Regions from separate parts of the Streptomyces sp. NPDC014995 genome, predicted to be linked through region 2. Evidence: riboswitches for the same ligand, from Rfam matches in the RefSeq annotation. Region 2 holds a riboswitch; the other holds the start of a gene.
What was found. Region 2 has a riboswitch for glycine ahead of gcvT (glycine cleavage system aminomethyltransferase GcvT). Riboswitches for the same ligand answer to the same signal wherever they lie in the genome.
Positions count from the first base shown of each region.

Region 1 (5,642 bases), on a different contig from region 2:
AGAAGGCAGGTCAAGGACGGAGGTCGGCGTGAGAAGCAGCGGCGACGGTACGGCTGGGGGTGCCCCCGGACTCGGTGTCGGGGGAAGCGGTCCGTACCCGCTTTACAGCAGCGCGGCCGATCACGCTCCGCAGCGACCGGCGGCCGTGCCGAGCAGCGGAGGGGCGACGTCCATGGCGTCCGAGCAGATCGGCTACCGCGGTCCGACGGCCTGTGCGGCCGCCGGCATCACCTACCGGCAACTGGACTACTGGGCGCGCACCGGGCTCGTCGAGCCGAGCGTGCGGCCCGCGTACGGCTCCGGCACCCAGCGTCTGTACAGCTTCCGGGACGTCGTCGTCCTGAAGATCGTCAAGCGGTTCCTCGACACCGGCGTGTCGCTGCAGAACATCCGTACTGCCGTCCAGCATCTGCGGGAGCGCGGCTTTCGCGACTTGGAGCGCATGACGCTGATGAGCGACGGTGCCACGGTCTACGAGTGCACCTCGCCGGACGAGGTCCATGCGCTGCTCCAGGGTGGCCAGGGCATCTTCGGGATCGCCGTGGGCGTGGTGTGGCGGGACGTCGAGAACGCGCTGTCGCAGCTGCACGGGGAACGGGTCGACACCGGTGAGACGCTCATCGGGCACAACCCGACGGACGAACTCGCGCGGCGGCGGAACCGGGCGGTCTAGGCCGATTCTCCAGGGTCTTTCGGATCATCCCGGGGGCCGCGGGGCACCGGCGTCAGCCAGGTACCGCAGTCCCGAGTCGGGCCGATCCGAAAGGCACGGCCCGACTCCTTCCACCAGGTGGTGGCCGGGCGACGCCATTGTCAGTGGCGTGGTGCAGCATCGGAGATGTGAGAAACGCGCCCACGATCCTGCATCTCGACATGGATGCCTTCTTCGCGCAGGCGGAGCAGGCGTCCAAGCCGAGTCTGCGCGGGAAGGCGGTCGTCGTGGGGGGTCTGGGGCCGCGCGGGGTGGTGGCGACGGCCTCGTACGAGGCACGGGCCTTCGGGGTGCACTCGGCGATGCCCATGGCCCAGGCGCGTCGGCTGGCGCCGAACGCCGCGTTCCTCGTGCCGCGTGGCGGTTTCTACCGGTCGATCAGCGATCAGGTCATGGAGCTGCTGCGGGCGCTGTCCCCGCTGGTGGAGCCGCTGAGTCTGGACGAGGCGTTCGTGGACCTGGAGGCCGGGGGAGCGGCCTGGGACGGTGAGTCGGCGCGGCTGGCCGGGGAGCGGCTGCGGGCGGACATCCGGGCCGTCACGGGGCTCACGGGGTCGGTGGGGCTGGCCGCCTCCAAGATGCTCGCGAAGATCGCCTCGGAGCAGGCCAAGCCCGACGGCCTGGTGCTGATCGAGCCGGGCACCGAGCGGGCCCTGCTCGGGCCGCTGTCGGTGCGGACGCTGCCGGGAGTCGGACCGGCGACCGGTGACCATCTGAGGCGGGCGGGGATCACCACGGTCGACGAGATCGTCGAGGCGGGTGAGGACGAGCTGGTCCGGCTGCTGGGCAAGGCCCACGGGCACGGGTTGTACGCCATGGCGCTCGCGCGCGACGAGCGGCCGGTGGTGGCGGAACGGGAGGCCAAATCGGTGTCGGTCGAGGACACGTACGACGTGGACATCCACGACCGGGTGCGGGTGGAGCTGGAGGTGCAGCGGTTGGCGGACCGGTGTGTGCGCAGGTTGCGGGGGGCCGGTCTGTCGGGGCGGACCATCGTGCTGAAGGTGCGGCGGTACGACTTCTCCACTCTCACCCGGTCGGAGACCCTGCGGGGGCCCACGGACGATCCGGCGGTGGTGCGGGAGGCGGCCGTGCGGCTGCTGGACGCGGTGGACACGACGGGCGGGGTGCGGCTGCTCGGCGTCGGCGTCAGCGGTCTGGCCGACTTCACGCAGGAGGACCTGTTCGCGCAGGCCGCCGAGGAGCGGGCGGAGGGACCCGAGGAGGAGGTTCCCGACGAGCCCGCCCAGGAGGAGGCGGCGGTGCCGACGGAGCACCAGTGGCGTCCCGGGCAGGATGTACGGCATGCCCAGCTGGGGCACGGCTGGGTCCAGGGCAGCGGCCTGGGGCGGGTCACCGTGCGGTTCGAGACGCCCGATTCGGAGGTGGGGCGGGTGCGGACGTTCCGGATCGACGACCCCGAGCTGGAGCCGGCGGATCCGCTGCCGCTGGTCCGGCGAAGACCGGAGGGGACCCTGACGGCGGACGCGGCGGACGAGGCGGATCCGGCGATCCCGGAGGGGTCGGCCGATGTGACGGTGGGGCGACCGGGGAGCGTCCGATGACGGGGGCGAGCACTGCCGGGGTGTCCGCGGAGCGCCGTGACGAGATGAGGGAGGTCGAGGACCGGGTCACCCGGTGGGCCGCGGGCCGGAGGGACGTCGTCGGAGTGCTGCTCGTCGGCTCCTGGGCTCGTGGTACCGCGCGGGCGGACTCGGACGTCGATCTCGTCGTGCTCACCACGGAGGCGTCGAGGTACGCCGCCGACGACGCCTGGCTCCGTGAGCCGGCGCTGGGTGAGGTGATCCGCGTCCAGGCGTGGGGGCCCATCACCGAGTGGCGGCACGTCACGGCGTCCGGGCTGGAGGTCGAGCTGAACATCGGCTCCCCGGACTGGGCGCGCACCGAGCCCGTCGACGCCGGTACACGGCGCGTCGTCAGTGACGGCGCCCGGATCCTGCACGACCCCGCCGGCGTCCTCGCGGAGCTGGTGCGGGCCTGCGCCTGACCGGGGTCAGGTCTCCTCCACGGCGTCGGTGCCGGCCAGTCTGCCGAAGTCGTGGTCCGGCAGCGGGGACGGGGCGCCCACGTCGAGGCCGTAGTGGTGGTAGAGCTGGAGTTCCTGCTCCGGGGAGAGGTGGCGGCCCACGCCGAAGTCAGGGGCGTCCTTGATGAGGGCGCGGTCGAAGGGGACGCGCAGGGCGCCGTCGACGAGTTCGCTGGGCTCCAGGGGGACGAAGGCGTCCCGGGAGAACAGGCCGGTCCGTATGGCCGCCCATTCCGGTACGCCGGTCGCGTCGTCGAGGTAGACCTCGTCGATCGTCCCTATCTTGATGCCGTTGCGGTCGAACGCCTTGCGGCCGATCAGGTTGCGCGGATCGATGTCGGTCTGCACGGGCCCTCCAACTGGTCGCAACACATTCGTAAGCACTACAAAAGAGCACAATGGGGAAGGCGGCCACTCGACAGGAGGTGCCGTTGACCTCGCTGGTAGTCTGGCAACGGCTGCTGACCCCGTGCGGGAGAGTCCTCCGGAGACCACCGGAGGCGCCGAAGGAGCAAATCCTCCCCGGAATCTCTCAGGCTCACGTACCGCATGGACGAGGTCACTCTGGAAAGCAGGGCGGGTGTCGACGGCTTCCGCTCTCACCGACGGTGAAAGCCGGGCGCCCGCGGGCGGCCGGTGAAGCTCTCAGGTTGAGATGACAGAGGGGGAGGCCGTTCGGGTACCCGTGCCGTGGTGCCCCTCGAAGGTCGCGTCAGACCAGGAGGCCTCCGCAATGACCGCCCATCGCATTCCGCTCTCCGATCTCGAACAGGGAATCCCCTTCGAGCAGCGCCACATCGGGCCCGACCAGGAGGCGCGGGCCAAGATGCTCGCGCAGGTCGGGTACGGCTCGCTGGACGAGCTCACCGCCGCCGCGGTCCCGGATGTGATCAAGAACGCCGACGCGCTGGACCTGCCGGGTGCGCGGTCCGAGGCCGAGGTGCTGGCCGAGCTGCGTGCGCTCGCCGATCGCAACGAGGTCCTCGACTCCATGATCGGGCTCGGCTACTACGGGACCTTCACGCCGCCCGTCATCCTGCGCAACGTCATGGAGAACCCGGCCTGGTACACGGCCTACACGCCGTACCAGCCGGAGATCTCGCAGGGGCGGCTCGAGGCGCTGCTGAACTTCCAGACCATGGTCGCCGACCTCACCGGTCTGCCGACCTCGGGTGCCTCGCTGCTCGACGAGGGCACGGCCGCCGCCGAGGCGATGTCGCTGTCGCGGCGCATGGGCAAGAACAAGAAGGGTCTGTTCCTGGTCGACGCGGACGCGTTGCCGCAGACCATCGCCGTGATCGAGACCCGGGCCGAGCCGACCGGCGTCGAGGTGGTCGTCGCCGACCTCAGTGAGGGCATTCCGGCCGGGATCGCCGCGCGGGAGATCAACGGCGTACTGATCCAGTACCCGGGCGCCTCCGGGGCCGTACGCGACATCAAGCCGGTCATCGAGCAGGCCCATGAGCTGGGCGCGCTCGTCACCGTCGCCGCCGATCTGCTCGCGCTGACGCTGCTGACGTCGCCCGGTGAGCTGGGGGCGGACATCGCGGTCGGGACGACACAGCGGTTCGGTGTGCCGATGGGCTTCGGCGGGCCGCACGCCGGCTACATGGCCGTCCACGAGAAGTTCGCGCGCAGCCTTCCCGGGCGGCTCGTCGGCGTGTCCGTCGACGCGGACGGGAACAAGGCCTACCGGCTCGCGCTGCAGACGCGTGAGCAGCACATCCGGCGGGAGAAGGCGACCAGCAACATCTGTACCGCGCAGGTGCTGCTCGCCGTCATGGCCGGGATGTACGCCGTCTACCACGGCCCCGAGGGCCTCAAGGGGATCGCTCGGCGCATCCACCGGTACGCGACCGTCCTCGCCGCGGGGCTCCGGGCCGGCGGCGTCGAGGTCGTGCACGGCGCGTACTTCGACACGCTGACCGTGCGCGTGCCCGCGAAGGCCGCCGCGGTCGTCGCCGCGGCGCGGCGCAACGGCGTCAACCTGCACCTCGTCGACGCCGACCAGGTGTCGATCGCCTGCGACGAGACCACCGGGCGGGCCCAGGTGGCCGCCGTCTGGAGCGCGTTCGGGGTCGACGCGGACATCGAGGCGCTCGACGCGGTCACCGAGGACACCCTGCCGGCCGGGCTGCTGCGCACCGACACGATCCTGACCCACCCCGTCTTCCACCAGCACCGCTCCGAGACCGCGATGCTGCGCTACCTGCGCCGGCTCGCCGACCGGGACTACGCGCTCGACCGGGGCATGATCCCGCTGGGCTCCTGCACCATGAAGCTCAACGCGACCACCGAGATGGAGCCGGTGACCTGGCCCGAGTTCGGGCAGCTGCATCCGTTCGCGCCCGCCGAGCAGGCGCAGGGCTACCTCACGCTCATCCGTGAGCTGGAGGAACGTCTCGCCGAGGTCACCGGGTACGACAAGGTGTCCCTCCAGCCCAACGCCGGGTCGCAGGGCGAGCTGGCCGGGCTGCTCGCCGTACGCGGGTACCACCGGGCCAACGGGGACGAGCAGCGGACCGTGTGCCTCATCCCGTCGTCCGCGCACGGCACGAACGCCGCCAGCGCCGTGATGGCCGGCATGAAGGTCGTCGTCGTCGACACCGCCGAGGACGGCGAGATCGACGTCGAGGACCTGCGGGCGAAGATCGAGAAGCACCGCGACGAGCTGGCGGTGCTGATGATCACCTATCCGTCGACGCACGGTGTGTTCGAGGAGCACGTCGCCGACATCTGCGCCCAGGTGCACGAGGCCGGCGGGCAGGTGTACGTGGACGGCGCCAACCTCAACGCGCTGGTCGGGCTCGCCAAGCCGGGCCACTTCGGCGGTGACGTCTCGCACCTGAACCTGCACAAGACGTTCTGCATCCCGCACGGCGG
Region 1 covers NZ_JBIBVX010000013.1:8,164-13,805, forward strand. The annotation lists gene ACF1A1_RS25115 (MerR family transcriptional regulator) at 29-673, shown strand; gene ACF1A1_RS25120 (DNA polymerase IV) at 841-2,277, shown strand; gene ACF1A1_RS25125 (nucleotidyltransferase domain-containing protein) at 2,274-2,720, shown strand; gene ACF1A1_RS25130 (PRC-barrel domain-containing protein) at 2,727-3,107, opposite strand; glycine riboswitch at 3,222-3,317, shown strand; gene gcvP (aminomethyl-transferring glycine dehydrogenase) at 3,493-5,642, shown strand, end outside.
Region 1: another riboswitch for glycine. It lies ahead of gcvP (aminomethyl-transferring glycine dehydrogenase); the one in region 2 lies ahead of gcvT (glycine cleavage system aminomethyltransferase GcvT).

Region 2 (5,642 bases):
GGGACCCCTCTCAACCGGCGATAACCGGCCCGCACTTGCCGCTGTAGCGGCGTGATCAGTCCGTCGTACACAGGGGCGAAGCACCCCTGGTGCGGGAGTCTTCAACGCTTTGGCGATCTGTTGCCAGACTTGGCAGGGAAAGGATGCGTAAACGTGATGCGGTCAGTGGGGTTCCGTTATCCGGACGGCGGGTAACGGCCGTCGGACAGTGACTTATTCGGGCAGATCGCTCTAAAGAGGGACAAACATTGCTCATCTACGCGCGGAGAAGCGTGAGTCCGTCCCGGCCCGTCTCAGGCCGGGACGGGGAGGGGCGGGAGTGCGGACGGGTCAGTAGCGGCCGGCCGGCGGGTAGCCGTAGCCCGCGGCGGGGGCCTGGGCCGGGGCGGCCGGGGCCGGGGCGTGGGCCTCGCGGTCGTAGAACGGACGGGCGTGGGCGCGCATCCACATCACGACCGGGTCGTAGTCGTCGCTCATGGCGACCGTCGACACCGGCAGCCCTTCCGGGACCGCGCCGATCGACTGCTGCATCATCGCCCGCACCGCGTCCACGGCCGGCGGGGAGGTGTCGTACACGTCGAGCCCGAGGGCGAGGTACGGCGCGCCCAGGGCGGGCTGCACCCAGGCACGGCGCAGCGAGCGCAGCGCGGGGGTCCGGTGGGCGTTCTGCGCGAGGAGGGCGTAGAACTGCGGGATCTCGATGGCGGGCTCGGACAGCCGCAGCGGTCCGGCCGGCTGCCGGTCCAGGCCCGTGGCGATCCGGCGCAGGTCGAGCCAGGGGATGCCGACGCCGCCGCCCGGGGCGTGCGGGTTCAGCCAGAGGCCGTAGCGGTCCGGGTAGAGGGTGCGCGCCACGTCCAGGCCGTCGACCACCTCGTACGACCTGTTCCAGCCGCTGGCCGAGAGCTCCTGGGCGGAGGTGACACAGGGGGCGTAGCCGTGGCCCTCGACCTCCATGGCGCCGTATTGGGCGTCCGGGGAGCCCGCCTGGCCCTGCCACAGCAGCATCCAGACCTGGCCGGTGGTCGGGGTCGCGAGCGCGCGCAGGAGCGCCTCGTAGGCGTCGTAGCGCCCGGGCGTGACCTGGCGCAGCATGTGCTCGACCTGCCCGGCCGCGATGCCGCTGGCGCTCACCTGTACCGCCCCTTCGATTAGTTGCCCGCGTTGGAGACCAGCTTAGGTGGCTCCGCCGACAACGGGCGCCCACCGAGGGGTGGGTTGTTCGTTGTCGGCGGGTGCGGGTGGTCCGTGGCCCGGCGCGCCCACGCGGCCGAGCCGTGCGTCGGCGCCGCCCCGCGCCCCTTTCCGACCGCGTTCACCGGCCCCGGGTGTAGAAGGGCCGGACCCTTTCCTTCAGCCACCTGCCGACCGGGTCCTCCGTCACGTCCAGGAGAATCAGATTGACCGGCCACGCCACGGCGACCGTGCCCAGGGCCCTGCCCAGGGCCTCCAGCGGCACGGCCCGCAGGTCTCCTTCCCACTGGGAGAGTTCGACGCCGACGAACATGACCGGGTCGGCCGTTTCGATGGCGGCGAGGCAGCGGCGGGCGGTGAGGACGACGCCGGTCGCCTCGAACTCGGCCGAGGCCGCGGAGAGGAAGTCGACCGGGTCGTCCTGCCAGTCGGGTTCGAAGAGGCGGACGCGGCCGCCGCTCGCGGGGCCGTCCAGCGGGGTGCGGCCCACGCGGCACAGCTCGGCCACGGCCGGCGGGGGCAGCGGCATGCCGACCACGCCGTCCGGGTTCACCGCGATGCCCACCTGCGGCGGCAGCCCGCGCGCGAACTCCACGGCCGGCGCGATCGTGTACGACATGTGCGACCCGACGACCTGACGGAACTGCTCCTCGGAGCTGAAGACGGGCACGTAGGCCTGGCCGTCCAGCTCCAGCGTGGGCAGGTCGAGGGGGCCGCTGTGCGGGCCGCCGCCGCTGGGCAGCGGAACCCACACGAAGCTGCGGCCGAGCACCTCCAGGATCCGCCCGCCGGCCCCGGGCACGCCGAGGGAGGCCGAGAGCACCTCTTCCAGCTCGTTGCCGGGCCATCCGCCGTGCGACGGGGGGTGCGTCTGTGCCGGGAAGTCCGCGGAGAAGTCCGCCGGGAAGTCCGCCGGGGGGAAATCCATCTGCCTACCGCCTGCTGGGAACCACTGCTGTGGCTGAAAGGCTAGCGGGTGCCGCCCAAGCGCCCGCGCGGTCCGCGGAGCCGCACCCGGACGGGTGCCCCGCGGCCGGGCGGGCGCACGGGCCGGTGCGGGGTCCTTCGGTCCCCGGAGCGGGGCTGCCCACGCCGGCCTCAGTCCGTGAAGCCGATGCGGCGCAGGGCGTCCGCCGCGGGGCGGTCGAGGAGGATCGCCGAGGTGCAGCCCGCGGGAAGGCGGCCCTTCTCGACGGAGCGGAGGAGGCGGGAGGCGGCGCGGCGGTGGCGCAGGAAGGCATAGCGCGAGACGCCCCGGCCGCGTTCGCGCTGGCCCTCCAGTGCCGTGCCGGGGGTGACGTCGAGCAGCAGCAGGTGCAGGATGCCGCCGCGGCGGCGGGCCTCGCGGGCCAGCCAGTCGCGCACCCAGGCCTGCGTGCCGCAGTCGTGCACGACGACTCCCTCGCCGGAGCGCAGGGCGCGGCGCAGGCCGGCGTAGTGCGCGAGGCGGACGAGGGGGCGGTAGAGCCCGTACGGCAGGAAGCGCGGCATACGGGCGTCCCAGCGGTCGCGGGTGTCCTGGGAGTCGATGCGGAGGCCCTGGACCGTGCGTCTCATCAGCGTGGACTTGCCGCTGCCGGGCAGGCCCGTGACCACCACCAGGTCGTGGGGGCCGAACAGCAGGCCGTGCGGGCTGTGGCCGGCGCGGTCGCGCAGGTCGCGGACGACGGGCGCGCGCGTGGGACCGCACGCCTCCCGGGCCGGGGCCTGCGGCTGCGCGGGCAGCGCGACCGCCGAGGTCGTCGCGTACGCCGTGGTCCTGTTCACCGTGATCGTCCTCCCCTTGGGGTCAGACAAGTCTTCTCCCCATCGAGCGTAAAGAGAACGTAATGCGCGGTGCCTTCCGTTTTCGTGCGCGAACCGCCACAAGCCGGTTACAGATGCGACCTGCCGCGATCGGGCGGGGCGTGCGATGATGTCCGCGCCAACTGCATACCGGCCGTTTGAATCCGCGCGGGAGAGTTCCCGGCAGGAGCTGCGACAGCTTCGCCGGGGCGCCGAAGGAGCAAGTCCCTCCCTTGAATCTCTCAGGCCCCGTTACCGCGCGGGCGAGGCACATCTGAAAAGCGGGCCGGCCCCTGTCCGGGGACGGCTCCACCCACGGTGCAAGCCACGATCACGCGATCGACCGCCCCGGTCATCCGCGATCATGGCGAACCTCTCAGGTTCCGATGACAGATGGGGAGGAACGACCTCGCCTTCCCCCATGCTCGGCTGCGCTCGCGCGGGGGAACCCCCATCGCCCTGGGAGACGAACGCCCGATGAGCAGTACCGAACCCACTCCGCAGCGCCGCACCGCGCTCGACGCCGTCCACCGCGCGCTCGGCGCGACGATGACCGACTTCGCCGGCTGGGACATGCCCCTGCGCTACGGCTCCGAGCGCGACGAGCACCAGGCCGTGCGCACCCGGGCCGGCCTGTTCGACCTCTCGCACATGGGCGAGATCACCGTCACCGGCCCGCAGGCCGCGGCCCTGCTCGACTACGCCCTGGTGGGCCACATCAGCGCCGTGAAGCCGGGCCGCGCCCGCTACACCATGATCTGCCGGGCCGACGGCGGCATCCTCGACGACCTGATCGTCTACCGGCTCGCCGACACCGAGTTCATGGTCGTCGCCAACGCCTCCAACGCCCAGGTGGTGCTGGACGCGCTCGCGGAGCGTTCCGCCGGCTTCGACGCCGAGGTGCGCGACGACCGGGACGCCTACGCGCTGATCGCCGTCCAGGGGCCCGAGTCCCCGGGCATCCTGAAGTCGCTCACCGACGCCGACCTCGACGGCCTGAAGTACTACGCCGGTCTGCCCGGCACCGTCGCCGGCGTGCCGGCGCTGATCGCCCGCACCGGCTACACCGGCGAGGACGGCTTCGAGCTGTTCGTGAGGCCGGAGCACGCGGCCGAGCTGTGGCAGGCCCTGACCAAGGCCGGCGAGGGCGCCGGTCTGGTCCCCTGCGGCCTGTCCTGCCGGGACACGCTGCGCCTGGAGGCGGGCATGCCGCTGTACGGGCACGAGCTGTCGACCGGGCTGACCCCGTTCGACGCCGGGCTCGGCCGGGTGGTGAAGTTCGACAAGGAGGGCGACTTCGTGGGCCGCGAGGCGCTCGCCGAGGCGGCCGGCCGCGCCGAGGAGAACCCGCCGCGCGTCCTGGTCGGCCTGGTCGCCGAGGGCCGCCGCGTCCCGCGCGCCGGGTACGCCGTCGTCGCGGGCGGCGCGGTGATCGGCGAGGTCACCTCCGGTGCCCCCTCCCCCACGCTGGGCAAGCCGATCGCGATGGCGTACGTCGACGCCGCCCACGCGGCGCCGGGCACGCCGGGTGTCGGCGTGGACATCCGGGGCAGCCACGAGCCGTACGAGGTCGTGGCGCTGCCGTTCTACAAGCGCCAGAAGTAGACACTCACAGCGGAAAGCCGCGACCGGCGGCGGTCCGCGTGCGTGACCCTGCGCACATTTCCGCTGCTCACGTGCGTTTTCAGCAGTCCCCCATTCATCAGCACTCCCCCGGGTACAGGAGAATTCAGGCCATGAGCAACCCCCAGCAGCTGCGCTACAGCAAGGAGCACGAGTGGCTGTCGGCCGCCGAGGACGGCGTGTCGACGGTCGGCATCACGGAGCACGCGGCCAACGCGCTCGGCGACGTGGTCTTCGTCCAGCTCCCCGAGGTCGGTGACACGGTGACCGCGGGCGAGTCCTGCGGCGAGCTGGAGTCGACCAAGTCGGTCAGCGACCTGTACTCGCCGGTCACCGGCGAGGTCGTCGCGACCAACCAGGACGTCGTCGACGACCCGGCGCTGGTGAACTCCGCTCCGTTCGAGGGCGGCTGGCTGTTCAAGGTACGCGTCACGGGCGAGCCGGAGGAGCTGCTCACCGCCGACGAGTACACCGCCTACACCGCCGGCTGAGGAGTCGTACACCCGATGTCCGTTCTGAACACGCCCCTGCACGAGCTCGACCCGGAGGTCGCCGCCGCGGTCGACGCCGAGCTGAACCGCCAGCAGTCCACCCTCGAGATGATCGCCTCGGAGAACTTCGCTCCGCTCGCGGTCATGGAGGCGCAGGGCTCGGTCCTCACCAACAAGTACGCCGAGGGCTACCCGGGCCGCCGCTACTACGGCGGCTGCGAGCACGTCGACGTCGCCGAGCAGATCGCGATCGACCGGCTCAAGGAGCTGTTCGGCGCCGAGTACGCCAACGTCCAGCCGCACTCGGGCGCCTCCGCCAACCAGGCCGCCCTGTTCGCGCTGGCCCAGCCCGGTGACACCATCCTCGGCCTGGACCTGGCGCACGGCGGTCACCTGACCCACGGGATGCGGCTGAACTTCTCCGGCAAGCAGTTCGACGTGGTCGCCTACCACGTCGACGACGCCGGTCTGGTCGACATGGCCGAGGTCGAGCGGCTCGCCAAGGAGCACCGGCCGAAGGTGATCATCGCGGGCTGGTCGGCGTACCCG
Region 2 covers NZ_JBIBVX010000011.1:308,819-314,460, forward strand. The annotation lists gene ACF1A1_RS23350 (enhanced serine sensitivity protein SseB C-terminal domain-containing protein) at 331-1,134, opposite strand; gene ACF1A1_RS23355 (enhanced serine sensitivity protein SseB) at 1,316-2,122, opposite strand; gene ACF1A1_RS23360 (AAA family ATPase) at 2,293-2,967, opposite strand; glycine riboswitch at 3,139-3,247, shown strand; gene gcvT (glycine cleavage system aminomethyltransferase GcvT) at 3,457-4,584, shown strand; gene gcvH (glycine cleavage system protein GcvH) at 4,716-5,093, shown strand; gene glyA (serine hydroxymethyltransferase) at 5,109-5,642, shown strand, end outside.